Regions from separate parts of the Peribacillus sp. NJ4 genome, predicted to be linked through region 1. Evidence: riboswitches for the same ligand, from Rfam matches in the RefSeq annotation. Region 1 holds a riboswitch; the other holds the start of a gene.
What was found. A riboswitch is a leader RNA that binds a small molecule or an ion and turns the genes downstream of it on or off. The one in region 1 is predicted to bind cyclic di-GMP.
Positions count from the first base shown of each region.

Region 2: it holds a riboswitch for cyclic di-GMP, as region 1 does, so the genes downstream of both, sinI (DNA-binding anti-repressor SinI) here and sinI (DNA-binding anti-repressor SinI) in region 1, are expected to answer to the same signal.

Region 1 covers NZ_JAUCFQ010000001.1:1,810,606-1,826,290, forward strand. The annotation lists partial or broken gene QUF94_RS09050 (ABC transporter ATP-binding protein) at 829-1,018, shown strand; gene purF (amidophosphoribosyltransferase) at 1,290-2,660, opposite strand; partial or broken gene QUF94_RS09060 (ATP-binding cassette domain-containing protein) at 3,485-3,831, shown strand; cyclic di-GMP riboswitch class I at 4,262-4,345, shown strand; gene sinI (DNA-binding anti-repressor SinI) at 4,364-4,468, shown strand; gene QUF94_RS09070 (hypothetical protein) at 4,994-5,131, shown strand; gene QUF94_RS29060 (YwzD family small protein) at 5,407-5,523, shown strand; gene tagU (polyisoprenyl-teichoic acid--peptidoglycan teichoic acid transferase TagU) at 6,568-7,497, opposite strand; gene QUF94_RS09080 (hypothetical protein) at 7,652-8,440, shown strand; gene QUF94_RS09085 (GntR family transcriptional regulator) at 8,444-8,821, shown strand; gene QUF94_RS09090 (ABC transporter ATP-binding protein) at 8,818-9,510, shown strand; gene QUF94_RS09095 (hypothetical protein) at 9,753-10,199, shown strand; gene QUF94_RS09100 (replication-associated recombination protein A) at 10,706-11,977, opposite strand; gene QUF94_RS28755 (nuclease-related domain-containing protein) at 12,260-12,706, opposite strand; gene cymR (cysteine metabolism transcriptional regulator CymR) at 13,151-13,570, shown strand; gene QUF94_RS09110 (cysteine desulfurase family protein) at 13,632-14,777, shown strand; gene mnmA (tRNA 2-thiouridine(34) synthase MnmA) at 14,807-15,685, shown strand, end outside.
Region 2 covers NZ_JAUCFQ010000001.1:407,246-422,930, forward strand. The annotation lists gene flaG (flagellar protein FlaG) at 1-48, shown strand, start outside; gene QUF94_RS02015 (flagellar hook-associated protein 2) at 62-1,567, shown strand; gene fliS (flagellar export chaperone FliS) at 1,592-1,993, shown strand; gene fliT (flagellar protein FliT) at 1,993-2,337, shown strand; gene hpf (ribosome hibernation-promoting factor, HPF/YfiA family) at 2,590-3,147, shown strand; cyclic di-GMP riboswitch class I at 3,847-3,932, shown strand; gene sinI (DNA-binding anti-repressor SinI) at 3,964-4,104, shown strand; gene QUF94_RS02040 (helix-turn-helix domain-containing protein) at 4,242-4,565, opposite strand; gene secA (preprotein translocase subunit SecA) at 4,987-7,500, shown strand; one part of gene prfB (peptide chain release factor 2) at 7,670-7,732, shown strand; one part of gene prfB (peptide chain release factor 2) at 7,734-8,768, shown strand; gene QUF94_RS02055 (YitT family protein) at 8,985-9,800, shown strand; gene cccB (cytochrome c551) at 9,850-10,191, shown strand; gene ftsE (cell division ATP-binding protein FtsE) at 10,485-11,171, shown strand; gene ftsX (permease-like cell division protein FtsX) at 11,161-12,054, shown strand; gene QUF94_RS02075 (murein hydrolase activator EnvC family protein) at 12,154-13,545, shown strand; gene QUF94_RS02080 (S41 family peptidase) at 13,687-15,111, shown strand; gene QUF94_RS02085 (PDZ domain-containing protein) at 15,284-15,685, shown strand, end outside.

The DNA of each region.
Region 1 (15,685 bases):
GGGGACACATGGGTATGAAAAAAATCGGTAAAATCACCTGTCATAAAAATACAAACTTCAGATCATTTAAGGAAAGGTATTTTGTATGAGGTAATAGGTACAGAGTAAAAGAATGGTATGTATAAAGGGAAAAAATTCAGGATTATCGTTCGTGACTTCATTAGGAGAGAACAGAACTTGAAAAGTCATCATATCAATGGAAAATATAAGAATATTAGTACATGGGGAAGGCTGATAATCAGCCTTTTTTTTTGAACTGGATTCTACTGTTATCTTTTGTTATAACTTGAAAGCTTGCGGATGAAGTGATCTGTAATCAACAAAACTATTCATTTGCGTGGGCTGATAGGTAAGAGTTTCTTATAGATTAGAACAATATATTGTTAGTTCCCTATAATATTGTTCGGGAATTGTAAGTACGAATATTTCTATGTAATATTCGGATATAATTAGATATATTTACTGACTATAATGTTCCGGCGTTAAAACTTTTCAATAAGTAGTAAAGCAATATTTAATAAAAAGTAAGGATTATCAGTATATAGTAATATTGTAAGCGCTTTCGATTTGGGGTAGTATGAATAAAATAGTAAAAAGAATGACGTTGCATTATTAGTATTCATTATTAGTATTTATATTTAACAACAGAAAAACAATCGGAAAAAATCCTATAAAAGGGGAAGCTTTAATATGAATGAACTTAGCAATGTTTTTGTGGGGCTATTGTGGGGAACGTTATTAAGCTTTCCGTTGTGGTTGTCATTTTTCGGTTGGATTAAAATAATAATGAATTTTATAAGTTAAGAAATTAAAGACTCGGAATAAAAAGATACACTCATTGGTGATCGAGAAGTTCGACTGTTAGGAGGAGAAAGACAGCTCGTGTACTAGCCCGAAGAATTTTACGTAAACCATCGATCCTTGTTCTAGATGAAACAACAAGTGCCTGAAAGACTCAAAGGAACCTTGACCATTATTGTAATTGCTCATCGGTTAAAGACTTCGTAATGCGGATCAGTATTGGTTTTGGAGTAGGGTGAAGAAGCCTAGTAACACGAATCTCTTAAATCCCGGTTCAGCATAAACTTGAACACCTTAAAAAAGTTGTATAGATAAGTGGAGCCATCCATTTGTAGAGAGAAAGAAAGAGAGAGATAAGTAATTGTAAGTGGTAAGAGAAAACAGTGACAAATTCCAAGGTTTAATAGTAGGAAAATGGCAGGCACCACACAAAGACAGTTGTTTTTGTGTGGTGCCTGCCATTTTTATCCTACTTAAGCTGTATCACTTCAAATATTAGTTGGGTATGCACCACTAAAACAGGCTACACAGCGACTGCTAGTTTCTCCAAGATCCACATCTACAGCCTCTAATAACCCTTGGGTGCTTAAAAAAGCTAATGAATCTGCCCCGATAACCTGTCCCATAGCTCGTTCGTGTTCGTGTATGTTGGCAAATAGTTCTTCCTTAGTTGGCATATCCACTCCATAAAAACAAGGGTTTCTAACCATAGGTGAACTAATTCTTACATGGACTTCCTTGGCACCTGCTTGCCTAATCAATTGGACAATGCGCTTGCTTGTCGTTCCCCTAACAATCGAATCATCGACTAATACCACCCTTTTTCCTTCCAAAATTTCTTGCACAGCGCTTAATTTCAGTCGAACAGCTAAGTCGCGCAATTCTTGCGTGGGCTCAATAAACGAACGACCAGCATAAGGATTTTTAATAATCCCCATTTCATATGGAATTCCTGATTGTTGGGAAAAACCAATGGCGGCAGGGACGCTTGATTCGGGAACTGCAACGACAACATCAGCTTGTGTCGGATGTTCTTTTGACAGAATTTTACCTAATTCCTTCCGGATTGTTAAGACACTTCTTCCTTGAATAACGGTATCCGGACGGGCAAAATAGACAAATTCAAAGGAACAAAGGGAAACCTTACCTTTTTCAGCAAATCTTCCAGTTTGAATTCCATTTTCATCTATAAGAAGCCATTCACCCGGTTCAACTTCCCGCCAGAACTTAGCATCAATTGCATTTAAAGCGCATGTTTCTGATGAGGCGATGATTGATTCACCAATTTTTCCAAGGCTAAGCGGACGTAACCCATGACGATCCAGGGCAATTAGCATTTGTTTTTCAGTCATTATAATCAAGGCAAATGAACCGTCGATACGTTTAAGCATATCAGGTGCGCTTTCTGCGAAATGCTTTTTACTTGAACGAGCTATTAAGTGAGCAATAATTTCAGTATCGGTTGTTGTTTGAAATATGCTTCCCTGCTGTTGTAACACTTCCCGTTCTATCCTTGCATTTACGAGGTTGCCATTATGAGCAACAGCCAGGTCCCCCTCGCTATATTTAAAAACGAGGGGTTGTGCGTTTTGCAGTAAACTTTCACCAGAAGTTGAATATCGTACATGACCAATGGCCATGTTGCCGATTAGTTCATCAAGGATGTCCCGTGAAAATACATGGGTAACTAATCCCATTCCCCTGTGATTCCTGAATGATTTCCCATCACTAGCCACAATTCCTGCACTCTCCTGACCACGGTGTTGAAGTGCATGAAGTCCGTAATAAGTTAATTCGGCTGCTTTGGGGTGATTGAATACTCCAAATACCCCGCATTTCTCCTGCATTTCTGAATCCATTTTTCTCTTCCTCCCGTTGATATCCTTTTTGTTATTTTTGGCAAAAGGTGAATTTCTATCCTTTTTATTTACTAATCAGTAAATGGATAGGGATTAAACTAATTGCAGCCATAAAAAAGTTCTATGGAACAGGTAGGGATAATTGCTTAGCGTTATTGAATGAATATCTTGGTATAAAAGACTTTTGGGTATAATGGAATATTTTGTATTAATGTAATTTGTATGATTTATATTAAACTATATAGTAAAGAACAGATATTAATTTATAAAATCTAGCTCAGTATTAAAATAGTGAATAATACAGTTAATATTTTTGCCGATTAGCGATACTTTAATATGAAGATCAAGCAAAGGGACTTCGCAGAAGGCGATGTCAAGCTGCTATCAAAATACAAGGAGAATTTGATGACAAAAAACAAATTTATTACGTTCGAGGAAGCTCATGAAAAGAAAGAAAGAAGTAAGAAAATTTTTATTGGGTCTTATATTACTATTATTTTAATTTTGATTTCTTTATTGACTTTTTTTCTTGGTAAATCATAACTGGTGTTAAATAGGGCTGAGAAATCAGTCCTTTTTTTGTGTTAAGAAGGTGAAAGAGGAAGTATGCAGGGAGCTCTCCTTTTGTCGAAATGGGTAGTCAAAGTAGTTAAGAGTCCTAAGACTACAAAAGAGACGATCTTTATTTTCAGAAGTTCTTGTTGTGGGACTATTGTGGGGAACACTTTTAAGCTTTCCGTTGTGGTTGTTATTTCTCGGTTGGATCAAAATAATAATGAATTTTGAATTTTATAAGATAAGAAATTAAAGACTCGGAATAAAAAGATACACTCATCGGTGATCGAGGTGTGCGACTATCGGGAGGAGAAAGGCAGCGTCTAGTGTTAGACAGAGGATTTTACGTAAACCGGCCATCCTGGTATTGGATGAAGCGACGAGTGCTTTGGATACGGAGAACGAAGCGAAGATTCAATCCGCTATTGAAAGATTAAAAGGAAAAATGACCATCATCGTCATAGCTCATCGATTATCGACGATTCGCAATGCCGATCAAGTGTTGGTCATGGATCATGGGGAAATCATTCAGGTCGGTGAATATAACCAGTTAGCGAATGAAAAAAGAGGGATGTTTAGCAATTTATTAGGTATCCAAATGGAATCAAGTGTGTAAATATTTACTAGAGTTCACGAACAGTCAGGTTACAGCCATATTATGGCATTGTAATGCTGGCTTTTTTTCTTAGGGAAAATAAATTAAAACTGAATCACTTAGCCCACTTATTTCGAAAATATTATTTTTGTAGAATAGTAAATTGGGATTATTATAGCTATTATAAATCTTTTTTTATTAAAAGAGTTGTAAAGAAAGAGTATTATACCAGTGTTTTTGCATTGTGATGTCACTTTTTGATGAATGATGTTGAAAAATGACAGAAAAAAACGAATAGTATTAAGAGCTATTATTACGTTTTTAAGTATAATTAACATTAATATAGTTTTAATTAAGGGTAATTTTTTGAGGGCATGATGGTTTATTTAGCCCCATGGAAACAGTGAATTGAAGGGATTTATTAATCTTGAGAATAATTAATGTGAAATATTCTTGAGAAAGGCAAACCTATTGAAAAGTAGGGACGCAAAATTACAGGTCTAAGGCTAAATGCTAAGACGGCTGTGTTACCACAAGTTGGGTGGGATTTATCATGGAAGCTAACAATGAACGGGAAGAATGGGCTTATCTAATTTTAGAGGCTAAAAATCTAGGATTATCTATTGAAGATGTGTGGGAGTTCATCAAGGGAAAATGAACTGGAAAAAGCAAATCAGGGGATAAAAATTACGTTAGGGAAGGCTGTTATACAGTCTTCTTTTTTTATTTTCATTAAAGGAAATCACCTTAAAAGGTATCTAGAATATAGAACATGGGGACAATAATAAAAAGGCAACCTAAATTGAGAGGGATTTTTATTATGGATGGACTTAATTCTTTTATAAAGGGATTAATATGGGGAACTTTATTCAGTGTACCGTTATGGTTGTCTTTTTTCGGTTGGATAAAAATAATAATGAATTTTATTAAGTAAGCGCTTAATAAAATTAGATATTAAAATGATACCTAGGCAGGATTTAACAGAATGATCATAGAATTTAGTTAAAGTACATAATAAGTTAGTCGTAACCTGCTACAGATTTAAGAAATATAGCCTATAAAAAAATAGTTAATAATACTTAAATATTTTTGGTAGTGTGCCGATACTACACTATAGTGATCAAGCAAAGGCCGCGGTAGGCGATGTCAGATAGCTGCCATCAAAATAAAAGGAGATTATTTGATGTCAAAAAACAAATTCATTACGTTCGAGGAAGTTTATGAAAAGAAACAGAGAAGCAAGAAAATTTTTATTGGGACTTATATTACCATTACGTTAGTTTTAATTTCATTAATGACTTATTTTATGGGACAATCATAACATTGGGTATCAAAAAAGGGCTGAGTAATCGGTCCTTTTTTGGTTTTCTTATATCACACCTATTTACTTATATCTTACTATTATTCATTCCTCCGGTATATTTCGGAAATGTTAAAATTGGGTGAATTTTTGGCTTTTAAACTAGTTTCCGCTTGCCAATCCTTAATATATGTGATTATCAAATAAAAGAGCTATAATCCTTATTTTTGAAAAAAAGGATTAGGACAACAGGATGAAAATGGTGGCTCAAATATATACTGGAGTGGAAATTACGAATGGATTTTTTTGATATTATAAAAGACACTTTTGCAAAAGGAGAGTCTGGGCAGGATGTTACTGTGAATGAACTTGTGGAAGAGATTAAGGAGAAATTAAGCGGGATCATTGAATAACCTAATAGAATATGATTGGTAGATTTTCATCTTATGGCAGGATGTCATGCTTGACACATTTGGCGGTTTGCTAGGAATCTTCTGTTTTCTTTTCTTTTATCGGAGAAGGCGTCATAGAATCTAAGAAATCTTTTTCGGTACATATACGTAAGGAGCATGTCTACCAACATGCTTCTTTTTTGTCGTTATCCTTATATATGAATGATAACCTGTGAGGGCGATGAGGTGAGGAGACAAGATAAGATTCCTATAGGAGTATCGGCGAGCTTGTATCATTTTTTGGGAAGTCCAGGGATATGTTAAGTTTTGAAGTGAAGCTTCGGTTTTCCGAACCTGCGGATGTGCAAAATCGGTCCAGCGCCAGCATATGGAAGTGCAGACCTTTCAGTATGATGTAGGCCAATTTAAGAAAGTGAAGAACTGGAGGCTGGATAAGGATGGGAGGCAGCATAAAACGGCCTATGAAATTCCAGTTACACAGGTCTTCAATTCTCGCTTTGGATGTTTACATGGAACAAGATTGCTATGTCGTGAAAGAAAAAGGCGAATGGCGTTTGTTATGGGATCACCAGTTTGAATAGATTCCTCTCCTTTTTCAGGCTCGAGTTCGTTTTATTGAAAAGGGAGAGGCGATGCTCTCATGTAGCGATGATAAGATCTACTTCTCATGAAACATATTTCATTCTTGAACGATCACTGATGGCTTTAAGAATAAACATTTTGTCCTGTGTGCTTAGCATAGCCCAGCTGCCTGCTTTGATTTTCATGTAAATCCGCTCCTTTTGTTTAGGATTATTTATTATAGTTGATGAATGGTGGTTGATGGAATTCCGGGTCCATAGAATAATAGGTCTAGTGATTTAAAGGGGCAAGGGGAAGATGGAATTATCAGCTCATATTAGATTATACCGTTTTTTTATGCCTAATAAACAACAAAAATTCCTACAAATCTCTACAATTGGTGTCCGTTTTTTGTCAGAATATTGGACGGGGAAAATGAAAAAGCTGTCAGGATGCGGGTCCGGACAGCTCTTTCATTTTTTCTTATTTGATGGATAATTGTTCTTTTAATTCGGATTGAACCTTTTCTTTTTGTTCATCCGACACAATATTATAGTAGACTCCGTCGATTTTCGTTCCATTTCCTGGAATAGTTGCTTGGGTTATGCTTTTGCTAGCGTCCCTGTAGTTCTTTTGGATGTCCATCATGTCATCAAACGTCAAATTCGTCTGGATATTTTTACTTAATGCAGCGAAGACATCATCGTATTTCGTCAATGATGAAAGGCTTGCGCCTTCCTTGATGACAGCTTCGATGATGGAACGTTGTCTGGATTGACGGCCATAATCACCATTCGGATCTTCATATCTCATTCGCGAATATTTAAGTGCATCTTCCCCATTTAGATTAATGCTTCCCTTTGCAAAATGGACGCCTTCATAGGTGAAGTCCAAATCGTTTTGGACAGTCACGCCGCCGACTGCGTCAACGATATCCTTAAAGCCTTCCATATTGATTTTCATATAATAGTCGATAGGGATATCCAGGAAATTCTCAACGGTATCCATGGACATTTTCGCTCCGCCGAAAGCAAATGCGTGGTTAATTTTATCCTGTGTACCATGACCGACTATCTCGGTCCGTGTATCACGCGGAATGCTTAGCATTTTTACCGATTTCTTTTGTGGATTGACTGTCAAGACGATCATAGTATCTGAACGGCCTTTGTCGCCATCACGTTCATCGACACCGAGCATGAGCATCGAGAATGGCTCCTGATCTGATAGTGCAAGGTCTTTGGTTCGTTTATCCGTGGTACGGTCTATTGGTGTATGCATCGTGTCAACGGTTTTTGTCAGTGAATTCCATACAGAGTAGGCAAAAGCTCCCCCTGCTAATATAAAAAGTAGGACAATTATACCGACTACCTTCAGCCAAGTCCGTTTCTTTTTCTTCTTTTTTTCATGTCTCATATATTACTTCCTTCCTCTTTTTGTAACCACATCATCTATTATATTTAATTTCAGTTTAAAAGAATAGTATATTATGTTATTTTATAATACCTTTGACATATTTTGGTGTAACTGTGTACTATGTAACTAGAACAATTCTGAAGGGGTTGAGAAGTTGAATTCATTTAAAGGTTTAGTGCAAAAGGAGTGGTTGATCGGGAAATCCACACTTCTGTGGTTGTTGGTTGCGCAAGTTGGCTTGGTGTTCATTTCTTTTTTAGTATCCAAATTTTTGGAAGTTGCAGGTCTTTTTTATATGTGTACATGGGTGATCTTGTTCTTACAGCCATTTATTATGTTCTCTTTGATTTTTGGATGTTTGAATTACGAGGGGAAGACGCAATTGTGGATTCACAATCCCCAGTCTGCAGCGATGTTGCTTGGAAGTAAATTAGTGTCAAGTGTGCTGTTTCAAGTGGTTTCCATTTTATTTGCCAGTTGTTTAGTATTTGTGGCTTTTAAGGTTCCGACTAGTTATTTTCAGCAAGACTTTCAGGTGGGAAATATTACAGAATTAGGTGGCTTGTTACAGTTAGGCGGGGTTATGACGGCGGTTAGTATTGTCATAGCTGTGCTTATGATGTTTTTATGGGTAGTGTATCATGCACTCGCAAGGGTTCAATTTATTAAAAATATTCGTTGGCTGTTAGTGTCTCTTCTGTTTATAGGAATGGTTTTGTTGAAAAATTGGGTTGGTCATACAATGGTATATCAGAAACTGGATGATATATGGGCTGTACCGGCTTTTAGCGGTTCGTCGTTTAGCTTGTCTCAAGCCAAGTTGGAGTTTTATATAGAAAGCGGGGGAAATATTTCGCTTTTGACAAGCGGGTTGGATGTTATTGGATTAGTGATATTGTTCCTCGCTTCATGTTGGCTGCTGGACCGAAAGATTGAGGTGTAAAGGATGCCAGAGGATTTTCATGCATCAAAGCCGATTTATTTACAGGTTGCGGATCGAATTTGTTATTCAATTGTACGGGGTGAAATAAAGAGTGGGGATAAATTGCCATCGGTCCGCGAAATGGCTGTCGAAATGGGTGTCAATCCGAATACGATACAGCGTACTTATAGCGAGATTGAGAGGGATGGAATTGTGGAGACGAGAAGGGGGCAAGGTACATTCGTTAAAAATGATTCGGCGCTGATTGCTTCACTGCGTACCCGGATTCAAACGGAAGTTATTGAGACATTCGTTGAGAACATGAAAGAAATTGGCTTGTCGAGAGAAGAAATGCTGACGGCGGTACAGCAATTTCTGAAGAAGCAGGGGGATGCGGAATGACAGTTGAGCTGCATGATGTAACGAAAAGGTATGGAAGCATTGCTGCCCTTGATGGTGTATCACTCACGTTTGAAGTGGGGAAGATTTATGGGGTGTTAGGAGCCAATGGTAGCGGTAAGTCAACATTGCTCAAACTGATTGCGGGTCTCGCGAAACCGGATCATGGTGAAGTGACGGTCGCTGGGATGCCGGTAAGCAGGAGGACAGCTTCTGTTGTTTCTTATCTGACAGAGCTTGATTTTTTCTATCCCAATTTTACGGCAGGTCAGTATATTGAATTTCATGCATCGCAGTTTGCTGATTTTAATCGGGATAAGGCAATTGAAATGCTGGCATTCATGAAATTGGATGACCGGATGAAGGTCCGTACGATGTCGATAGGTAATCGGGGAAGGCTTAAATTAGTGCTAGCCCTTTCCCGTGAGGCACCGGTCATATTATTGGATGAACCATTCTCAGGGTTGGACGTTATGGTCAGGGAGTCGATTGTACGGTGCTTGCTGTCTTCTATCGATTTTGAAAGGCAAATGGTTATTATGGCGACTCATGAAATTGAGGAAATCGAGAACATCCTTGATGAAGTCATTCTGATTAAGGATGGAGAGATCATTTCAAAAGAAAATGTCGAGGACCTCCGCGAAAGTAGTGGGAAATCGGTGGTCGGTTGGCTAAAGGGACATCATAGCTAACATGAAGGGGAAAATGTAAAGTAGCTTCGATTCCGAGGCTATTTTTTTGTTTGCAAGGAGAAGAAACTTTGAGTCTAATTAAATTGACCAGGTAAAATTGAATCACCAAATATTCCTAAGAGAATGAAGTTTTACTTTAAAATGGGTGATAAGCAAAGTCCCTATTAGATAGAAGGCGCATATATATGCAGTACGGATATCCCTAAAGAATAATTAAATAAATATTGGAGGTTAAAAAATAAATGGAATATTCAACGGAAAGTTCATCGTACGAAAGTGATTCAACGGAAAGCTCATCGTATGAGAGTGATTCAACGGAAAGCTCATCGTATGAGAGTGATTCAACGGAAAGCTCATCGTATGAGAGTGATTCAACGGAAAGCTCATCGTATGAGAGTGATTCAACGGAAAGTTCATCAGATGAAAGTAGTTCAACGGAAAGCTCATCAGATGAAAGTAGTTCAACGGAAAGCTCATCATCAGATGAAAGTAGCTCAACGGATTCAGCAGATGAAGGCAATTCAAATGAAATCCTTTCCGGCGAAATTGGTACAAATGAACTCACCGCAGAAGAAAATTCAGCTGAGGGTGAAGAGAATGGCAGTCCTCGTCGTGTAAATGTATTTAAGAAAATGTGGCTGGAAAATATGATTAAAGCATCGAAGGGTATCTATAAAGAAGAAGATTGACCACACAGGTACAGCAACCAAAAAGTTGTTGTGCCTTCTTATGAAAGTGGACATGCCGCTAGCAATCGCAATTGACATATCCTTTTACTGGATACGAGGAAACCTAATTTTTCTGCGGCTAAAAGTGCGCAGATTGCAGTCCGCAATAATCTAAGATTAAATGCTGTAAAAGTTATCGGGCTAGAATCAAATATTGAAATGTTGTTTCTGCCCTTGATGCGGACTAATTCCCGGGGAAAATTGGCCAAGCAAGGCGATTCAAAGGGAATTTAGCCTAAGCGTTCCGGTTTTTAACTAAGAAAGTCCTAGCCGGAGCGTTTGGCTGACAGGTGTACATACAAACCAATAAACTGGTCGTGCTCAATTTAGTTATGCATCCGCAGAATATTGGAATGAGTAATAAGGTTGATGAATGCTCATGAGGAGGCGGTCTTTGTCAATCTGAGGAATATTAAAAGTTTTCAATTCCCACAATAAAAAAACTCCGGGTCTGAAGTGATCCGGAGTTATTTCTTTTTCTCGATATTTTCATAGACCGAGGCAAGGGCTTGTTCAAATTTTCCGCTCTTTTTAGGTTTGTAATATTTTTTGCTGCGCAGTTTGTCCGGTAAGTATTGCTGCTTCACCCAGCCATTCTCGTAGTCATGCGGATAAAGGTAGCCGATGCCGCGTCCGAGGTCAGTGGCGCCTTTGTAATGGGCATCCTTGAGATGATCTGGTACATCTCCACTATGGCCGCTGCGAATGTCGGACAGAGCTGCATCAATTGCGACAATAGCCGTATTCGATTTTGGTGATAGGCATAACTCGACCACTGAGTTGGCAAGTGGAATCCGGGCTTCAGGAAACCCAAGTCGTTCAGCGGCTTCGACGGCAGAGAGTGCCCTGGGACCAGCCTGGGGATTGGCAAGACCTATGTCTTCGTAGGCAATGACCACCATGCGGCGGGCAATGCTGACAAGATCACCGGCTTCGACCAATCGCCCCAAATAATGAAGGGCTGCATTCACATCACTTCCGCGAATTGATTTTTGGAATGCCGACAGAACATCATAATGGGCATCTCCGTCCTTGTCATGTGAGAAGCTTTTTTTCTGCATGCATTCCTCGGCAATTTGTAGATCTATATGAATCGTTCCGGACTCATCGGTTTCGGTGGAAATGACGGCGAGTTCAAGAGCGTTAAGGGCACTGCGGACATCTCCGTTGGAAGCAGTCGCGAAATGGGTAAGGGCATCAAGGCTGACATCGGTTTTATACGCACCAAGCCCCCGTTCTTCATCATGAAGTGCCCGTTCCAGAGCTTTGGTTATATCATTGGTTTCCAATGATTTGAGCTCGAAAATCTGGCACCGGCTTCTGATGGCCGGATTGATTGCATGATAGGGATTGCTGGTAGTTGCACCGATCAAGGTGATCATCCCGTTTTCAAGATAAGGCAATAGGAAATCCTGCTTCGCCTTATCGAGTCGATGAACCTCATCAAGCAGCAGAATCACTTTCCCGGACATCTTAGCCTCGGCTGCCACGATTTCCATATCCTTTTTATTATTGGTCACCGCGTTCAGCGTCCGAAAAGCAAACTTCGTGCTTCCTGCAATCGCACTTGCAATCGATGTCTTGCCAATTCCCGGCGGACCATACAAAATCATGGAAGAAAGCTGCTTGGCTTTCACCATCCTTGCAATAATTTTTCCTTCACCGACCAGATGCTCCTGCCCGATGATCTCATCAATCGATCGAGGCCGCATCCGGAAAGCAAGCGGTTTAATATTCATTGCGCACCTCTCCTTTTTATATAAGGTATCACAACTGATAGGGGAAATGCGCTGATTATGGTGTAAAAGAGAGCGAATTCTTAATATAGTAGTCCGTTTGGGGATTTAATTTGTGCTATAGTTCGATAAATCGACCTACCGGGGGAATAATCCGTCCTAAAATGAATTAATTCGACCTACCAGCAGAATAATCCGACCTACCAGGGAATAATTCGATCTATCCTTCTAAGAGAGAATTTAATAGATAAACGCTGCCTCTAGTATGGCCGGAATGATTCAGTTTCAGTGAAAGTAATAGTTTTTTGCACTGGATGGGGATTGGAGTTGGACGAAGTTTCGAAATGCGCTGTTTGTAATTGTAGGTTTAACGAGGTATAGATAATCATAAAGTGCCGAAATGTGAGCATCAAGGGAAATATCCAAACAGGTACGGCAAATCCACTTTTTTGATTTCCGCTCCATGGTAAATGCAGAACACTTAAAGATTTCACCAGCCATGTTTTTGACTTCAAGGATTAAAAGGAAAGAGGATGTGAGGATGAGGATGTCCATTTGGAAGGGAAAAGGTGATCCAAATAGACGGTGGTCATGAAAGGGTAGATACTCTTTTTCAGGAAGGGATTTAAGAGATTGGAAGACTCTGTATTCACCGTTGTATCCTGCCTTGATTTTTTTGATATCTGCAATTATTGCAGGTTGCCTCGCATGTCCGGGAGGTAAGTGTCTCATCAGAGCAGAGCATCTAGCATGTCTATCTTAAAAGGCATCTTGCAGTTTTTAATGATCATGATAACCACTCCTTATAGATTTAAGTGAAGTATTCTCGGTTAATAAAGTGATTTCCTATATTTTAGTGAAAATAAATGTGGCATGGAACGAACTTTTATATTAAATCGAGCTAGGGCCCAATAATCCGGCCGTCCGAGCGGGAAATTCGACCTTTCCCCACTATCCGACCGTGCGTACGAATAATCCGTCCTAACCCAAAATTCCGTCTACACCGGAAAAAAATCCGTCATCCGATCAGTTACATTTCATTCTTTTTTTGCATTTTCCTACCTTTCCAATTAGGATAATTTGACAAATGAAGGGCGGGTGAATGCATTTCCGGCGGGAATATGCTATAATTTCAAAAGAATTTAGAAACGGATAAATAATTTGAGGTGTATATGTATGAAGATATCTACTAAAGGCCGTTATGGTTTAACGATCATGATCGAGCTTGCTAAACATTATGGAGAAGGCCCGAAAAGTTTGAAATCGATTGCCCAGACGCATAATTTGTCGGAGCATTATTTGGAGCAGTTGATTGCGCCGCTTCGTAATGCAGGGTTGGTGAAGAGTGTCCGTGGTGCTTATGGCGGGTATGTCTTGTCTAAAGATCCTCAGGAGATCACTTCGGGTGATGTCATCCGCGTATTGGAAGGGCCGATTACCCCGGTTGAAGGCATTGAGGATGAAGAGCCGGTTAAGCGCCAGCTTTGGATCCGGATTCGCGATGCTGTGAAGGATGTATTGGATAATACGACGCTTATGGATTTGGCTAGCTACAAGGATACGGGTGAAATCGATTCTTATATGTACTATATTTAAGTGATTAGCAATGCGCCTATTATGTAGGCGCTTGCGTTTTTTTAATGGAGGCGACAAAAAAGTGGACAGAATATATTTAGATCATGCTGCGACTTCACCGATGCATCCGAATGTGATCGATAGGATGATGGTAGTCATGAGCCATGACTTTGGCAATCCGTCGAGCATTCATGCTTTCGGGCGGGAGGCGCGCCATGTTTTGGATGAGGCGCGTTCGAGTATTGCTACGAGCATAGGTGCCGGGCGGAATGAAATCATTTTCACGAGCGGTGGAACCGAGGCGGATAATACGGCAATCATTGGTGTTGCCAATGCTTATAAAGAAAAGGGAAAGCACATCATCACGACGGAGATTGAGCATCATGCGGTCTTGCATACGTGCCAATTCCTTGAGAAGTCTGGCTTTGAAGTCACATATTTACCTGTGAATGAAGCGGGGCTTATTTCAATTGCCGATTTAAAGGCTGCATTGCGGGACGATACGATTTTGGTTTCGGTCATGTTCGGCAATAACGAGGTTGGAACGATTCAGCCGATTGCTGAAATTGGACAGCTGCTCAAGGGGCATCCAGCCATTTTCCACACGGACGCGGTCCAGGCATATGGTTTGATCCGTATTGACGTTCGTGAGTTGGGGGTGGATTTGCTGAGTGTATCAGCACATAAAATCAACGGTCCCAAAGGAATCGGCTTTCTATATATGCGTGAAGGTTTGAAGCTGAATCCGCATTTATATGGCGGGGAACAAGAACGCAAACGCCGTGCAGGTACGGAGAGTGTGCCGGCAATTGCTGGTTTTTCAGAAGCTGTTTTACTTGCACAAAGCTCGATGGAAGAGAAAACGGAGCAATACAAGCGATTTAAAGACGTATTGCTTGCCGTCTTTGATGAGGCGGATGTACAATATGAAATTAACGGATCTATGGAACAGTCGCTGCCACATGTGCTGAATGTTAGTTTTCTGGGTACGAATGTGGAATCGATGCTCGTCAATATGGACTTGGCAGGTGTTGCGGTATCGAGCGGATCCGCTTGTACAGCCGGGTCAATCGATCCGTCGCATGTACTAGTGGCGATGTTCGGGAAAGATTCGGAGCGGACGAAGAATTCGATTCGTTTCAGCTTCGGTTTGAACAACACGGAAGAGGACGTCAGGCAGGCAGCTGAAACCACCGTTAAAATCGTTCAAAGATTAGTGGGAAGATAATTCCTTCTTTAAATAAATGAGGTGACAGAATGAATAAAGCACCAAAGGACACCCGCGTCGTCGTGGGCATGTCAGGAGGCGTGGATTCTTCTGTGTCAGCCCTGCTATTGAAGAATCAAGGCTATGATGTGGTCGGGATTTTCATGAAGAACTGGGATGATACAGATGAAAACGGAGTTTGTACGGCAACGGAAGATTACAATGATGTAATTGCCGTATGTAATCAAATCGGCATCCCTTATTATGCGGTCAATTTCGAAAAGCAATATTGGGATAAAGTTTTCACTTATTTCTTGGATGAGTATAAAGCGGGCCGCACTCCGAATCCGGATGTAATGTGCAATAAGGAAATCAAGTTCAAGGCATTTCTTGAACATGCGGTAAGTCTTGGTGCTGACTATGTGGCTACAGGTCATTACGCACAGGTTGAATACCGGGATGGCGAATACAAAATGCTTCGCGGTATCGATAATAATAAGGATCAAACGTACTTCTTGAATCAACTTACTCAAGAACAATTGGAAAAAGTCATGTTTCCGCTTGGACATATTGATAAGAAGGAAGTCCGTGAGATTGCGAAAGAAGCGGGTCTTGCTACGGCAACGAAAAAAGATTCTACAGGCATCTGTTTTATCGGTGAACGTAATTTCAAAGAGTTTCTAAGCAATTACCTTCCAGCTCAGCCAGGAGATATGGTCACGATGGATGGCAAGGTCATGGGCAAGCATGACGGATTGATGTATTACACCATCGGTCAGCGTCACGGTCTGGGGATTGGCGGCAGCGGCGATCCTTGGTTTGTTGCGGGTAAAGACTTGAAACGCAATGTTTTATATGTGTGTCAAGGGTTTGATAATGATGTGCTGTATTCCAATTCGCTTCGTGCAGTGAATGTTAGCTGGGTAGCG
Region 2 (15,685 bases), 1.4 Mb from region 1:
GCGGCAATGACGGAGTTTGTCGGGATCATGGTGGATGAAAAAATATAGGCGGTGATCAATTTTGGTACGAATCAGTGGTTTAGCAAGTGGAATGGACATTGATGAGCTAGTTAAGAGCATGATGCAGGCAGAACGGGTGCCATTGGATAAATTAACACAGAAAAAGCAGTCTTCCGAGTGGCAGCGGGATGATTACCGCTCGATGAATACATCTTTATCAGAATTGGATACGCTCATTCGTGATGGAATCGGGAAGCAGTCATCCTTCATTAAAAAGAAGGTGTCGGTATCGAATCCAGATGCAATATCCGTGAAAAATGTGAACTCGGCCAGTGATTTTACTGGCAATATAAAGGTGATCGGGCTTGCCAAAGCAGCAACGATGACCAGTACGGAGAAATCAGCTGTTACTGACTCCAAAAAGAAACTATCGGAATTGGGCTTCACGACACCTCAAGATATTACGATACTGGCCATCAATGGCGGTTTTGATACGGAAGTAAAAGATGGAGTAACAGTGGAAAAACCGTATACGCTTACCCTTAATGCGGACGACACGTTAGAGAGTGTCATCAATAAAATCAATGCTAACTCGGGAGTGACTTTATTTTTTGATGGAAATTCCCAGCAGTTTTCCATCACTGCTAAAAATACCGGCGATGTTAAAGACCGCCCTGAAATTGAATTGGGGGGCACCGGAGATTTTTTCAATATGTTAAAAATGAGCAGTAACAATGAGGGGGCTGGCGGCTCAAAAGGGGAAAATGCATCCATTGTTTATAATGGCCTGGCAATTTCCCGACCTTCGAATACGTTTCAGATTAATGGAGCGGAAATAACGGTAAAGCAGAAAACGACGGATACCGTTACATTCTCATCAACAGCTGATGTTGATGCCATCTTGGACACGATCACTCAGTTTGTGAATAAATATAATGAAATCATTAAAAAGGTTCAGGATAAAACGGGTGAAGCGAAATATCGCTCCTTTACCCCACTAACAACCGAGCAAATGAAGGCAATGACGGAAGATGAAGTGAAGCTGTGGGAGGAAAAAGCGAAGAGTGGAACGTTAAAAAGCGATTCGACATTAAAAAGTCTTCTAACTACGATGAGATCATCTCTGTACACCTCGGTCGATGGGATTACAGGAAAAAACAGTCTTAGCAGTTTGGGAATTACCACAACAAAGAATTACCTCGAGGGCGGTAAATTAACGATTGATGAGGACAAGCTCCGGGCAGCCATTAGTGAGGATCCCAATGCGATTTATGATATGTTCATGGCCAATGGATCGGAAAAGAGCGACAAAGGCCTCGCCCGCCGATTAAGGGATGATATACAATCATCCATGAAGGTGATAACTGAAAAAGCAGGGAAGGCCGGCTATGTTAATAACTCGTTTACCATTGGGAAATTGGTTAACGGATTGGATACCCGAATTTCAACATTTGAAGCAAAGTTAACGAAATTGGAATCGCGTTACTACAGCCAGTTCACGGCTATGGAAAAAGCGATTCAAAAGGCAAACAGCCAAAGTGCATCGTTAGCTTCTTATTTTAGTTAAGGTAAGTCGGAAAGGAAGTTAAATATGGAGATAAATAATCCATATCAATCGTACCAACAAAATTCAGTCAATACAGCATCTCCTGGCGAGCTTACATTAATGCTGTATAATGGCTGTTTGAAGTTCATCATGCTTGGGAAAAAAGCCATTGAAGCTGGTAATATTGAAGCGAGGAATACGAACATCATCAAGGCGCAAAACATTATCCGCGAATTGATGGTGACGTTGAATATGGATGTGGAAGTATCCAAAGAAATGATGAGTCTGTATGATTTCGTGAATCGCTGTCTGATAGATGCGAATTTGAAAAATGATGTTGCTGCCTTAGAAGAGGTGGAGGGACTTGTTACTGAATTCCGGAATACTTGGAAGGAAGTTATTCAGATGAACCGGAAAAAACAATTTACGCAAAGCGGTCAAGTGTAATGGTGATTCAAACCTTTCATGATTTGACTGCTGAATTACTTGGTGTTCTGGAAGACCGGACGATTGCAGAACGCGATGATAAAATAGAAAGGGTCACACAGCTGATTGATCAGCGAGATGAACTTCTTTCAGAAATCAAACCGCCTTTTACTGGTGAAGAGCAACAGCTAGGCCGTGCAACCATGTTGCTTAACCAAAAGGTCGATCACTTGCTGAAGCTCCAAAAGCAGGAAATACAGCGGGATATCCAGGGAATAAATAAGAAGAAAAAATCATCTAATAAATACACGAACCCGTATGAGAGTCTATCAGTAGATGGCATGTTCTACGATAAAAGAAATTGATTACCCAACCGTTTGGATCCCAAACGGTTTTTATGTTAAATATTTTTAAATTTTCTGTAAATAATATGGTCTTAATTTTTTCTTTATGGCATTACATTTGTTATAATGGAGTTAGGGCAGACATCAACCCTTTCCAAACCTTCCGACAATTGTTTCATAATTTCGACATATTTCATGATGTGATTCCAAAAGGAACCGGAGGGGTATTGTAGAATCTAACTGTATAGTCTTAATTTAAGGAGGACTCACTTTATGAATTACAACGTACGCGGTGAAAACATTGAGGTAACTCCAGCAATTCGAGAATACGTCGAAAAGAAAATTGGCAAGTTAGAACGATATTTTAACAATACACCAGATGCAAATGTGTTAGTGAATTTGAAAGTGAACAATAATACATCAAAGGTCGAAGTGACGATTCCTATGCAGAATTTGGTTCTTCGCGCTGAAGAGGAAAATGCGGATATGTATGCTGCCATTGACTTGATCAATGATAAGCTTGAACGCCAAATTCGTAAACATAAAACGAAGGTCAATCGTAAATACCGGAACAACCTATCAACGACTCCCGAGGCATTCGCCTTCAATACGGAAGTTGACGAAGTGGTGGATGAATTCGAAGACGATAACGATATTGAAGTGGTCCGCAATAAGCGCTTTGATTTAAAGCCGATGGACAGTGAAGAAGCGATTTTACAAATGAATATGCTTGGTCACAGTTTCTTCGTTTATACGAATGCGGATACCAACACAACGAACGTGGTGTACCGTCGTAAAGATGGACGCTACGGATTAATTGAACCTAGTTAATTATGAATCTAAGATCAAAAGCACAGCCCAGCCTCTGGGTTGTGCTTTTTTAATGCATTTTGGTAGATTACCAACATATTCGTTGGCAGTTGATAACATTTTTTTATATTTATATGAATTGGAAAGTATAAAAGTTTTGTTCTTTAAAAAATACAAAGTAATTTGAGTTTCATTTTAAAGAACAAAATTCGTTCTTTAAAGAAATAAAATGATTATTTATGTCTATTAAAGCGCCTCTATCTTTTGGACTGTACTAAATTTGTTAGTTCTTTAAAAAGAATGGTTAGTTTATTATGAAAAACAATTGGGTAAAGCTGCAGAGGGGTTGGATTTTTTTGTATCGGAAGAATTGCCATACATGCCATAGGGCTTCTTTTAGCAGTGCGGAATATGGAAAGTGGCTTTGTCCGACCTGCGGCAAGGACTTAACTGTGCAAAAAGCATGGACGCACTTACAATGGAGAGAATTAATACGCCCCATCGATTGATTAAGAAGAGCAATATTTACTATTATATAAAAAAGCGAAATTGACTATTGCATATGATAAAAAATGAATTAGGTTTTTAATTTTCGTAATATTGTAATATTTTGTCGGATGAAAGTTTTTGCATTTTGGTAGATTACCGACATAAAATAGCAATATATGGAGTGGGTATCCGTTATAATATGATTATAAGTAATGTATTTGGTAATAAGTACCACGACAAAGGCTAACTTATTGAAAGATGAGGGCGCAAAGGCACAGGTCTAAGGTCCTTAAGACTATGATGGCTGGTCTGCCTGAAATACAAAGAGTATTTTAGGAGGTAGAAGAGGTGGCTAATGTGGAAATGGATCCAGAATGGGTGAAGTTGATTTCAGAAGCAAGGAGCTTGGGTTTCAAAAAAGAGGAAATTATAGCTTTTTTTGACCGGAAAAGCCTTGAGGTTACATTAGAGGAAAACGATGGAAGATAAGTACCGAAAAGATGAGAACATCCCTATAAACAGTGGTTCAACCCATTAGCTGTTTATAGGGTTTATTCTTCCGTTCTAGCGAGTCTGGCTTATTCAAGCTGTATTCTTCAGGATTATGTAGGTAGACTAGTGCACTTCTATTCTTCTTTATCTTTTCTCCATTTATTAAACTCGATGAATTCCCTGAATTGTTGTTTTGAAACACCGGAATTCATAGCCTCTTCAACGATTTTCATCCAATCAGTGTCCAAGATTTCCTTATTCGGTGCATCGTAAAGTAGGGCATCGACAGGAATGTTGAGTACGGCGGAGATTTTTTCAAGAAATTGAATGGAAGGATTCGTTTGTAAGTTCCGCTCGAGGGAACTTAAGTAAGACTTTGCCACGCCTGCTTTATCGGCGAGTTCGGTCATCGACATTTTCTTTTCTTCTCGCAGTTTTTTTACACGTTCACCAATCATCAATACCACCTCGAAACATGTTCTATTTATCTTCTGCTAATAAGTTTCAGTAGCCCACCTTATCATTCAAAACATGAAGCCTGTAAGGTTGGATTACCTTGACATGCTATCGCTAGGGATGACACAGCATCTAGTGATGGAAGGTTATGGGAAATTCTCTTTTGCATTTGGAATAGAGGGGAGTCTGCTATATATTTTATATACTTCCTTCTATTTTAACAGTTTTACTCCTCATTTATCCATTGTTTTTCACAAGAATTGAATCTGGGTCGATAGGAACGGTAGTGACAGGAAGTTGTACCTCTAGGATAGAAGTGGTAAAATTAAGCGTGGATTAGTCATAATAGAAGGTGTGTTTCTTCTTAATTTATATGAATTTTGTCATTGAACGATCATTACCATAATAGAGGAGCGTTATTGAATGCTTAATATATTAAATAAAGTTTTTGATCCGAATAAGCGAGAAATCAAACGTTTGGAAAAAATCGCTGATCAGGTCGAAGCGCTGGCCGATGGGACGGCTGCGTTATCGGATGAACAGTTGCGTGCCAAAACTGGTGAGTTTAAAGAGCGTTATCAAAATGGGGAAACCGTGGATGATTTGCTCGTTGAGGCTTTTGCGGTTGCGCGTGAAGGGGCAAAGCGTGCTCTAGGGTTATATCCTTACCGTGTGCAAATCATGGGTGGGGCATCCCTTCATGATGGAAATATCTCCGAGATGAAAACAGGGGAAGGTAAAACATTAACATCCACCATGCCGGTTTATTTAAACGCGCTTACTGGTAAAGGTGTACATGTCGTTACTGTCAATGAATACTTGGCACACCGTGATGCCACCGAAATGGGGATATTGTATGATTTCCTTGGTTTGACCGTCGGATTGAATTTGAACAGTCATTCTAAAGAAGAAAAACAAGAGGCGTACAATGCCGACATTACGTATAGCACGAATAATGAGTTAGGTTTTGATTACCTGCGTGACAATATGGTGTTATATAAAGAGCAAATGGTACAGCGTCCACTGCACTTTGCTGTCATTGATGAAGTCGATTCGATTTTGATCGATGAAGCGAGAACGCCTTTGATCATTTCCGGTTCCGCACAAAAATCGGCCCAGCTTTATATCCAAGCCAATGCGTTTGTGAGAACGTTACAAAAAGATACGGACTACACGTATGATGAAAAGACAAAAGGCGTACAGCTGACCGAAGATGGGATGAACCGAGCTGAAAAAGCGTTTAATATCGATAATTTGTTCGATATTAGTCACGTTACATTGAATCATCATATCAATCAGGCGTTGAAGGCGCATGTTTCCATGCATTTGGATGTGGATTATGTAGTCCAGGATGGCGAGATTGTCATCGTTGACCAATTCACTGGCCGTTTGATGAAGGGCCGCCGTTATAGTGAAGGTCTCCACCAGGCGATCGAAGCGAAAGAAGGCCTTGAGATTCAAAATGAAAGCATGACTCTTGCGACGATTACATTCCAGAACTATTTCAGGATGTACGAAAAGCTTTCCGGTATGACTGGTACAGCCAAAACGGAAGAAGAGGAATTCCGCAATATCTATAATATGAATGTCATTGCGATCCCGACAAACAGGAATATCGTCAGGGATGACCGGGCAGATCTTATATACGCGTCAACAGATGGGAAATTCAAGGCTGTTGTGGAAGACATCGCCGAACGTTATACAAAGGGTCAGCCAGTGCTTGTCGGTACGGTTGCCATCGAAACATCTGAAGTCATTTCTGCCTATTTATCCAAAAAAGGAATTCCTCACGATGTTTTGAATGCAAAGAACCATGAACGTGAAGCGGAAATCATTGCGAATGCAGGTAATCAAGGCTCAGTCACGATCGCTACGAACATGGCAGGACGCGGTACGGATATCAAGCTTGGTGAAGGTGTCAAGGAGCTCGGTGGCCTTGCTGTAATCGGTACGGAACGTCATGAAAGCAGGCGTATAGATAACCAGTTGCGTGGTCGGTCCGGCCGTCAAGGGGACCCAGGGGTCACTCAATTCTATTTATCAATGGAAGATGAATTGATGCGCCGCTTCGGTTCCGATAACATGAAAAGCATGATGGCACGCCTTGGAATGGATGATTCCCAGCCAATTCAAAGTAAAATGGTGACGAGGGCCGTTGAATCCGCACAGAAACGGGTCGAGGGCAATAACTTCGATTCACGTAAGCAATTACTGCAATATGATGATGTTCTCCGTCAACAACGGGAAATCATTTATAAGCAGCGTTTCGATGTAATGGAAAGTGAGAACTTACGTGAAATCGTCGAAACGATGATTACGGCATCCATCCAGCGCAATGTTGTCGCGTTTGCACCAATGGGCGATGAGGAAGGCTGGAATTTACAAGGCCTTGTCGATTACCTGAATGGTAACCTAATCAATGAAGGTTCCATCACTGTAGATGATCTAGAAGGAAAAAATGAAGCGGAATTGGTTGAATTCATTTTAGCGAAAGTGAAAGAAAACTATGACCAAAAAGAAGAAGAGCTATCTGAAGAACAAATGCGTGAATTCGAAAAAGTAATCGTTCTTCGTGCAGTCGATAGTAAGTGGATGGACCATATTGATGCAATGGAGCAATTGCGTCAAGGGATCCACCTTCGTGCTTATGGCCAAATCGATCCACTTCGTGAATATCAATCAGAAGGTTTTGCGATGTTTGAAGCCATGATTGCTTCTATGGAAGATGAAGTCGCAAAATACATCATGAAGGCTGAAATCCGCAACAATCTAGAGCGGAAGGAAGTCATAAAAGGACAAGCGGTCAATCCGAAGGAAGAAGACGGGGGAAAAGTGAAAAAAGCCCCTGCCCGTAAAAAGGAAGACGTTGGCCGAAACGCGTTATGTCCTTGCGGCAGCGGTAAAAAATATAAGAATTGCCATGGCAATTTAGGCTGAAATTAGGTGTATAATGATTATGAGACGGTTAAGTGTAAGGCTTGCCGCCTCTTTTCATGTTTAGTTTGCATAAAGCAATATATTTGCATATAGTTTGAAGAGGTTTATTTGTAATGAAGCGAATCCCTCTACAAGGATTTTTTTTAACATACTAATGAGGTGAAGAGAAATGGAATTAGCAGAAATAAGAAATGAACTTGAACGGACAGCGCAACGATTAACGGACTTTAGGGGGTCTCTTTGACTTAGATGAAAAAGAGGCACGAATCGCAGAGCTTGAAAATGAGATGACACATCCCGATTTTTGGAATGATCAGCAAACAGCACAGACTGTCATCAATGAAACGAATGCTCTGAAAGAACAAGTCAATCAATTGTCCGATCTGAATGAATCATATGAAAATCTGGATTTGACATATGAACTAGTGAAAGAGGAGAATGATGAAGAACTTTTGGCAGAGCTGGAAGAAGAAATCACGATCCTTTCACAAAAGATGAATGACTTTGAACTTCAACTTTTACTAAGTGAAGAATATGACTCGAAAAATGCCATTCTTGAACTGCATCCAGGTGCAGGTGGAACGGAGTCCCAGGATTGGGGTTCCATGCTGCTTCGTATGTATACAAGATGGGGTGAAAAAAGAGGCTTTAAAGTGGAAACCCTTGATTACCTTCCAGGTGATGAAGCTGGAATCAAGAGTGTCACTTTACTTTTCAAAGGCCATAACGCCTATGGTTATTTGAAAGCGGAAAAAGGAGTGCACCGTCTTGTCCGCATTTCTCCTTTCGATTCCTCAGGACGACGCCATACTTCATTCGTTTCATGTGAAGTCATGCCGGAATTCGATGAGACGATCAATATTGAAATACGCACGGAAGATTTGAAAATCGATACGTACCGTGCAAGTGGTGCAGGTGGACAGCATATCAATACAACTGACTCGGCAGTCCGGATCACACATTTACCTACAAATACCGTGGTAACGTGCCAAAACGAGAGATCTCAAATCAAAAACAAGGCCCAAGCGATGAATATGCTGAAAGCCAAATTGTATCAACGTGAAATTGAACAGCAACAAGCGGATTTGGATGAAATCCGTGGTGAGCAAAAGGAAATTGGCTGGGGAAGTCAAATTCGTTCTTACGTTTTCCACCCGTATTCCATGGTTAAAGATCACCGTACTAGTGCGGAGACCGGAAACTTGGGAGCTGTCATGGATGGAGATATCGATATGTTCATTGATGCGTATTTACGTTCAAAATTATAAGATGTGCAAGTCGGACTGGATTCCCGGTCCGGCTTTTTTTGTGATTTCTTATGCATGGGGCTCCCTGAATGATGTCTTCTGGCTGACATTTACAGGATATGAAAAGGGATGCTATGCTTCGTTCGGCCAATACTAGATAATAACGATGGTTTGAGGAGACAATATGGAATGAGGAAAAGATACCGGGAGCCGAAGCACCCTTTTCTGCAAAAGTTAATGGAGTATGGATTGGTGATTGTCGGTTCGGCCATAATTGCCATTGGTTTTAATGTATTCCTGTTGCCTAACCAGATTGCATCTGGCGGGGTCAGCGGGATTAGCACGATTCTGGATTCAACTCTCGGTTGGGAGCCGGCGTATGTACTGTGGGGGTTTAATATCCCTTTGTTCATTGCGGGGCTTATCATCCTGGGAAGACATTTCGGAGCCAAAAGCCTGATTGGAACCTTGTTCTTGCCTTTAGTGGTATTTCTGACAAAGGATTGGGGTGCATGGACGAATGATGCATTGCTTGGTTCGATTTGTGGAGGGATTATGGTCGGACTTGGGCTGGGGATTGTCTTTCGCGGGAAGGGTTCTACAGGGGGGACCGATTTAGCGGCACAGATTTTCCATAAGTATACCCACCTGTCATTAGGGACCTGTGTGGCTGTCATTGATGGAATCATCGTTTTAAGTGCTGCCATTGTTTTTGATATTGAAAAAGGGCTTTATGCATTAATAGGTTTATATGTGACAAGTAAGACGATAGACCTCGTCCAGGTTGGGTTGAACCGTTCAAAGATGTCACTGATCATCACGAATAAAGAAATGGAAGTAAGGGATGCTATTATACATGAGCTGGACCGGGGTGTAACAGGGATATCCGGGTATGGCGGCTATACGGATGATACTCGTCCTATATTAATGTGCGTGATAGATCAGTCGGAATTCACCAAATTGAAACAATTGGTGAAACTCGTTGACCCTAAAGCGTTTGTAATTGTAATGGACGCATCTGAGGTACTTGGAGAGGGTTTTAAACTGGATTGAAATTGGTATAATGTTCTTGTGCTGGTATAAATCAGAGGGGGTAAATTCAATGAAAATGAAATGGTTAGTCTTAGTTTTGGGTACTTCTTTGGCATTGGCTGCATGCGGTGGGAACGATGATGCTGCAGATAAAGAGCCTGCAAGTGAAAATAATGAAACGACAACGGCAGGTGCTGGTGATGCCGCGAAAATTTACGAAAACAAATGTTCAAGTTGTCATGCAGTGAATCTTGAAGGCGGCGTAGGACCGAATTTAACGAAGGTCGGTTCGAAGCTATCAAAAGCAGACATCGAAAAAGTCATCGAGAATGGCCAAGGTGGTATGCCACCAGGTATACTCCAGGGCAAGGAAGCGAGCATGGTCGCAGAATGGCTTGCTGGACATAAGTAATATTAACGAAACGTTCTGTTATCAGCAGGACGTTTTTTTAGCCTCCTTAAAAACCTCGAAACAACTCACAGTCAATCCCTTACCAAGCAATTAAACCCTTGAAATATTACATATGATGTTGATATATGTCTAACTGAAATGAAACTGTAATATTTTTTAAGCTTAATTTGACAAAATATGATGTTATAATGTTTCTGTGCTCAAGTAAGAAAGATTCCTGTCAGATTTAATTGAAAATTGTCGAAAAAGCTGTAGTACATAATGATAATACAAGCAAATTAGGTGGTTTTAGAATGATAGAAATGATAGATGTGAAAAAGACATATCCAAATGGCGTAATTGCCATTAATGGAATCAATGTGAAAATAAAGCCAGGCGAGTTCGTTTATGTAGTGGGTCCCAGTGGTGCCGGAAAATCCACTTTCATCAAAATGATGTATAGGGAAGAAAAGCCTACAAGCGGTAATATTTTGGTCAATGGCCTTAGCCTTCCAAGTATCCGCAATTCGAAAGTTCCTCTATTCCGCCGTAATATCGGTATGGTATTCCAAGATTTTAAACTCCTTCAAACATTCACTGCTTATGAAAATGTAGCATTTGCCATGGAAGTTATCGAAAAGGAACCAGAAGAAATCAAAAAGAGAGTCATGGAAGTTCTTGATCTGGTTGGCATTAAACATAAAGCTAGAATGCTGCCTTCCGAATTATCTGGTGGGGAACAGCAAAGGGTTGCGATAGCCCGTTCGATCGTAAATGATCCAAAGGTGGTCATTGCCGACGAGCCTACAGGGAATCTTGATCCTGAAACATCATGGGAAATCATGAACATATTTGAAGAAATTAATAAACGCGGAACTACACTTGTCATGGCCACTCATAATAGGGACATCGTCAACAATATCAAACGACGTGTCATTGCCATTGAAAGTGGAAAAATAGTTCGCGATGAACATAGAGGTGATTACGGATATGAAATTTAGAACATTGCTCCGTCACTTCCGTGAAAGTTTTAAAAATATTGGCCGTAATGGATGGATGACGTTTGCTTCAGTCAGTGCAGTAACGGTCACTCTAACATTGGTTGGCGTCTTTTTAGTGCTCATGATGAATTTAAATCATATCGCGGGAAATGTGGAGAAAGATGTCGAAGTTCGTGCACATATTGATAATGCAGCGAATGATGACGATATAAAAGCTATCGGTAAGCAAATTACGGAGATGAACGGCATTGAATCAGTGGTCTTCTCTCCAAAAGATGAAGAGCTTACGAATTTAATAGATGATTTAGGCGATAATGGTGATGCTTTTAAACCATTTGAACAGGACAACCCATTAAGGGACGTTTATATCATCAAAACGAAATCACCGCAAGATGTCATCAAGGTGGCAAAGGAAATCGAAGGCTTTGAGTATATCCAAAGTGTTAAATATGGACAAGGCTACGTCGAGAAACTGTTCAGCTTCGTGAATATTGCGAGAAACATAGGAATCGTTCTTATTGTTGGTTTACTATTTACTGCAATGTTCCTGATTTCTAATACGATTAAAATTACCATTGTAGCCAGAAGAAAAGAAATTGAGATCATGAGATTGGTAGGAGCAACGAATACATTCATCCGTTGGCCATTCTTCTTGGAGGGACTCTGGTTGGGAATCCTCGGTTCCATCGTTCCCATAGGTCTGATAGCTGTACTCTACTACAATCTTTATAAATATGCAGCACCACAGATTACGTTCAAATTCATAGATTTTCTGCCTGCGAATCCGTTTATTTATCAAGTTTCGGCCATCCTCATTGTAATTGGCGCCGTTATCGGGATATGGGGTAGCTTGATGTCCGTCAGGAAGTTCTTGAAAGTATAAAAATGTAACTTTACACTTGAATGCCAAAAGAAGCCGGATACAAATAGAGAGACGTTACAAGGCACTGGATGTAACGGGATTGAAAGGGGAAATGAAACGTTGAAAAAAAATATCATTGCTATGAATGCCTCCATCATGATTGGGTTGGGAAGCATTTTAGCGGCACCATCGGTTTATGCAGAGTCGATTTCGGATTTAGAAAAACAGAAAGAATCCATTCAGGAAAAACGTTCTGGTGTTGAATCGAATATTTCAGACACGGAGAAGAAAATCGATAACCTGCAGGATAAGCAAATGACAGCAGAAGAACAAATAGAGGCCATTGAAGCGAAAATTGCAGAGTCAACAAAAAAAATCGATGCTAAAAATGCTGAAATTACACAAACGAAAAAAGAAATCGAGGCATTGAAAGAAGAGATTAAAGTATTAAAAGAGCGGATCGCCAAACGTAATGAAGTATTGAAGGAAAGGGCACTTTCTTTCCAGGAGACTGGTGGGGACGTGAACTACCTTGAAGTATTATTCGGATCATCCAGTTTTGGAGATTTAGTTGACCGTGTTGGAGCTGTAGCGACAATTGCAGAAGCCGACCGAGATATTTTAAAGCAGCATGAGCTGGATAAAAAGGAACTGGAAGAAAAACAAAATGCCGTTGAAGCGAAGCTTGCCAGTTTAGAAGTGGCAAAAGCTGAACTTTTGGAAATTCAAAAGCAACAAAAACAGCAGAAGCAAGAAAAGGATGCATTGGTTAAGAAATTAAAGCAACAAACTGAAAAGCATGAACATGAGAAGATGGGCCTAGAGGAAGAAAAAGCGAATCTTGCTGCTCAAGAAAAAGCTATCAAATCAGCCATCAACTTAGAGCATCAGCGTCTTGCCGAATTGGAAGCAGCTCGTAAAAAAGCGGCAGCCGAAGCGAAAAAACGTGCAGAGCAAGAAGCGGCACAAGCTGCAGCACAAGCAGCTTCACATGCTTCCGAAACAAAAAAACAATCCACTTCTTCAGGATCTAGTGCAAAAAGCAACAGTTCATCATCAGCACCATCATCTTCACATGTTTCGTCTAATGTAAGTCAAGCGCCAGCTGTATCATCAGGTACTTTCACTAGACCAAGTGCAGGATATGTATCTTCAACAATGGGTGAACGTTGGAATAAACAGCATGCCGGCATCGATATTGCTGCAAGTGGAACGGTTCCTGTTGTAGCTGCAGCCGACGGAGTCGTAAGCCGTTCTTACTTCTCAAGTACATACGGTAACGTCATCTTTGTTACCCATTCAATCGGCGGTCAGCAATGGACTACTGTGTATGCACATTTAAGTTCTAGACAAGCAGGCGAAGGTTCTGTTGTTGCCAAAGGTCAACAAATTGGCATCATGGGTAACACAGGACATTCATACGGTCAGCATTTACACTTTGAACTACATAAAGGTGCATGGAATTATAGCAAGTCAAATGCTGTTAATCCATTAAACTATATACCTAATTAATACCCCAATATATCAACAAAAAAACAGACCAGGAAAATTCCTGGTCTGTTTTTTTGTGTGGTGTCGCCATTTTCTTCAAGCATATTCTTTCCAATCCCCTCATATAGTGAAATACATATCAGGTCAGAAATGGGGATAAATATGGTCAAAAAATGGGTACTTCCTCTAGCAATCATCATGTCACTAGCCATTGGAGCAGTGGGGGGCATATATTGGACAAGCCTCCCGGATAAGAATGAAGCAAAGTATGAAAGCCAAACAATATTGAAGGATAAGGAATGGGCAAAAGTGGAACAAGCTTACGGTTTGATCGTAAGTCAGTATGTAGAACAGGTGGACGGCTCCAACCTGGTGGAGGGTGCCATCCAGGGCATGCTGTCAGCGTTGAAAGATCCTTATTCCGTATATATGGACAAGGAGACCGCTAAGCAATTCAATGAAACCTTGGACTCCTCTTTTGAAGGGATAGGTACTGAAATTGGTATGGAAGATGGTAAGGTCATAATCGTATCTCCTTACAAAGATTCTCCTGCTGAGAAAGCTGGATTAAAGCCGAAAGATCAAATCCTTAAGGTGAATGGTGAAAGTGTAGAAGGTTTGGATCTGTATGAAACACGCCTGAAAATCCGTGGTGAAAAAGGGTCACCCGTCAAAATGGAAATCAAGCGGGCGGGGGTTTCCAACCCACTTGAATTCAATATGGTGCGTGCCGAAATTCCATTGGATACCGTATTTTCATCAATTAAGGAAGTCGCCGGGGAACAAATCGGTTACATCGAGCTGACTACTTTCTCGGAAAATACTGCGAATGATTTCAAAAAGCAGATGAAGGAGCTGGAAAAGAGGGGGATCGGAGGCTTGGTCATAGATGTACGCGGCAACCCAGGTGGCCTTCTTTCTAGTGTGGAAACGATTCTTGGCGAGTTTATCACAAAAGAAAAGCCCTATTTGCAAATAGCAGAAAGAACGGGAGAAACACAATCGTTTTTTACAAGTCTTAAGAAAGCGAAAAGTTATCCAATTGCCGTCTTGACGGATAAAGGCAGCGCTTCGGCCTCCGAAATCCTGGCTGGCGCGATGCAAGAGGCGGGGGGCTATCCATTGGTCGGCGAGAAGACCTTCGGGAAAGGCACAGTACAGCAAGCAGTACCAATGGGTGATGGCAGTAAGATTAAACTTACGTTATATAAGTGGCTGACGCCTTCAGGGAACTGGATCCATAAAAAAGGGATCGAACCGACCATCAAAGTAAAACAGCCCGATTACTTTGATGCCCATCAGCTCGCTGTTGAGAATGTCTTGCAGCGGGATATGAATGATGAACAAATCCAGTATGCCCAAAGCATTCTGAAAGGACTTGGATTTGAACCTGGTCGTGAGGATGGATATTATGATTGGAGTACAGAAATCGCCGTAAAAGCATTCCAAAAACAATTTGGCCTGAAAGTGACAGGTAAGCTGGACGCAAAAACCGCAGCACATCTGGAATCCGCCATTCTGGACAAGATCCAGGATGAAGATAATGATATTCAGTTGCGGACGGCTTTGAATTATTTAGTTAAATAACTGTATTGCGCCGTTCCCTTGGAGCGGTGCCTTTTTTGCGTTGGATCAACGCCTGTCTGCAAACATGAAGGCAGTATAGGGAAAACATAAGGTAAAGCTATTTTTTCTGCATCTTAATAGGCATGGAGGTTACATTTTTGATAGAATAGGAGGTAACTGACCAGAACGAAATTTGACAAAATATCGATTACTTTTAGAGGATGGTGGAAAGAAATTGACAACGGATTGGCTGATAGCATGCTTAATGGGATTAGGAAAACTCTTCCTTCATCCTTTGCTTTATGTTTCGATTGCCTATTGTTTATTCATCGGCTATCTTCGAGTTAAACGGGAACGACATGATTTTAATACGAAGATCTACAGAGTTTCCATGGAGCTACGTTCCATGTTACCTCAAGGATTGATATGGGGATTGATCTTTTCTGTCCTCACGTTGGCTTCGGGATTCACCATTCCTTTGGCGGCACTGTTCATCATGGCTGGGGTTACGATCTTGTCCATGCTATCCATGAAAAAGCGGTTTGTTTCCCCCGTTTATACAGTGGGACTCACCTTCTTCATCCTTTTTTTTCTA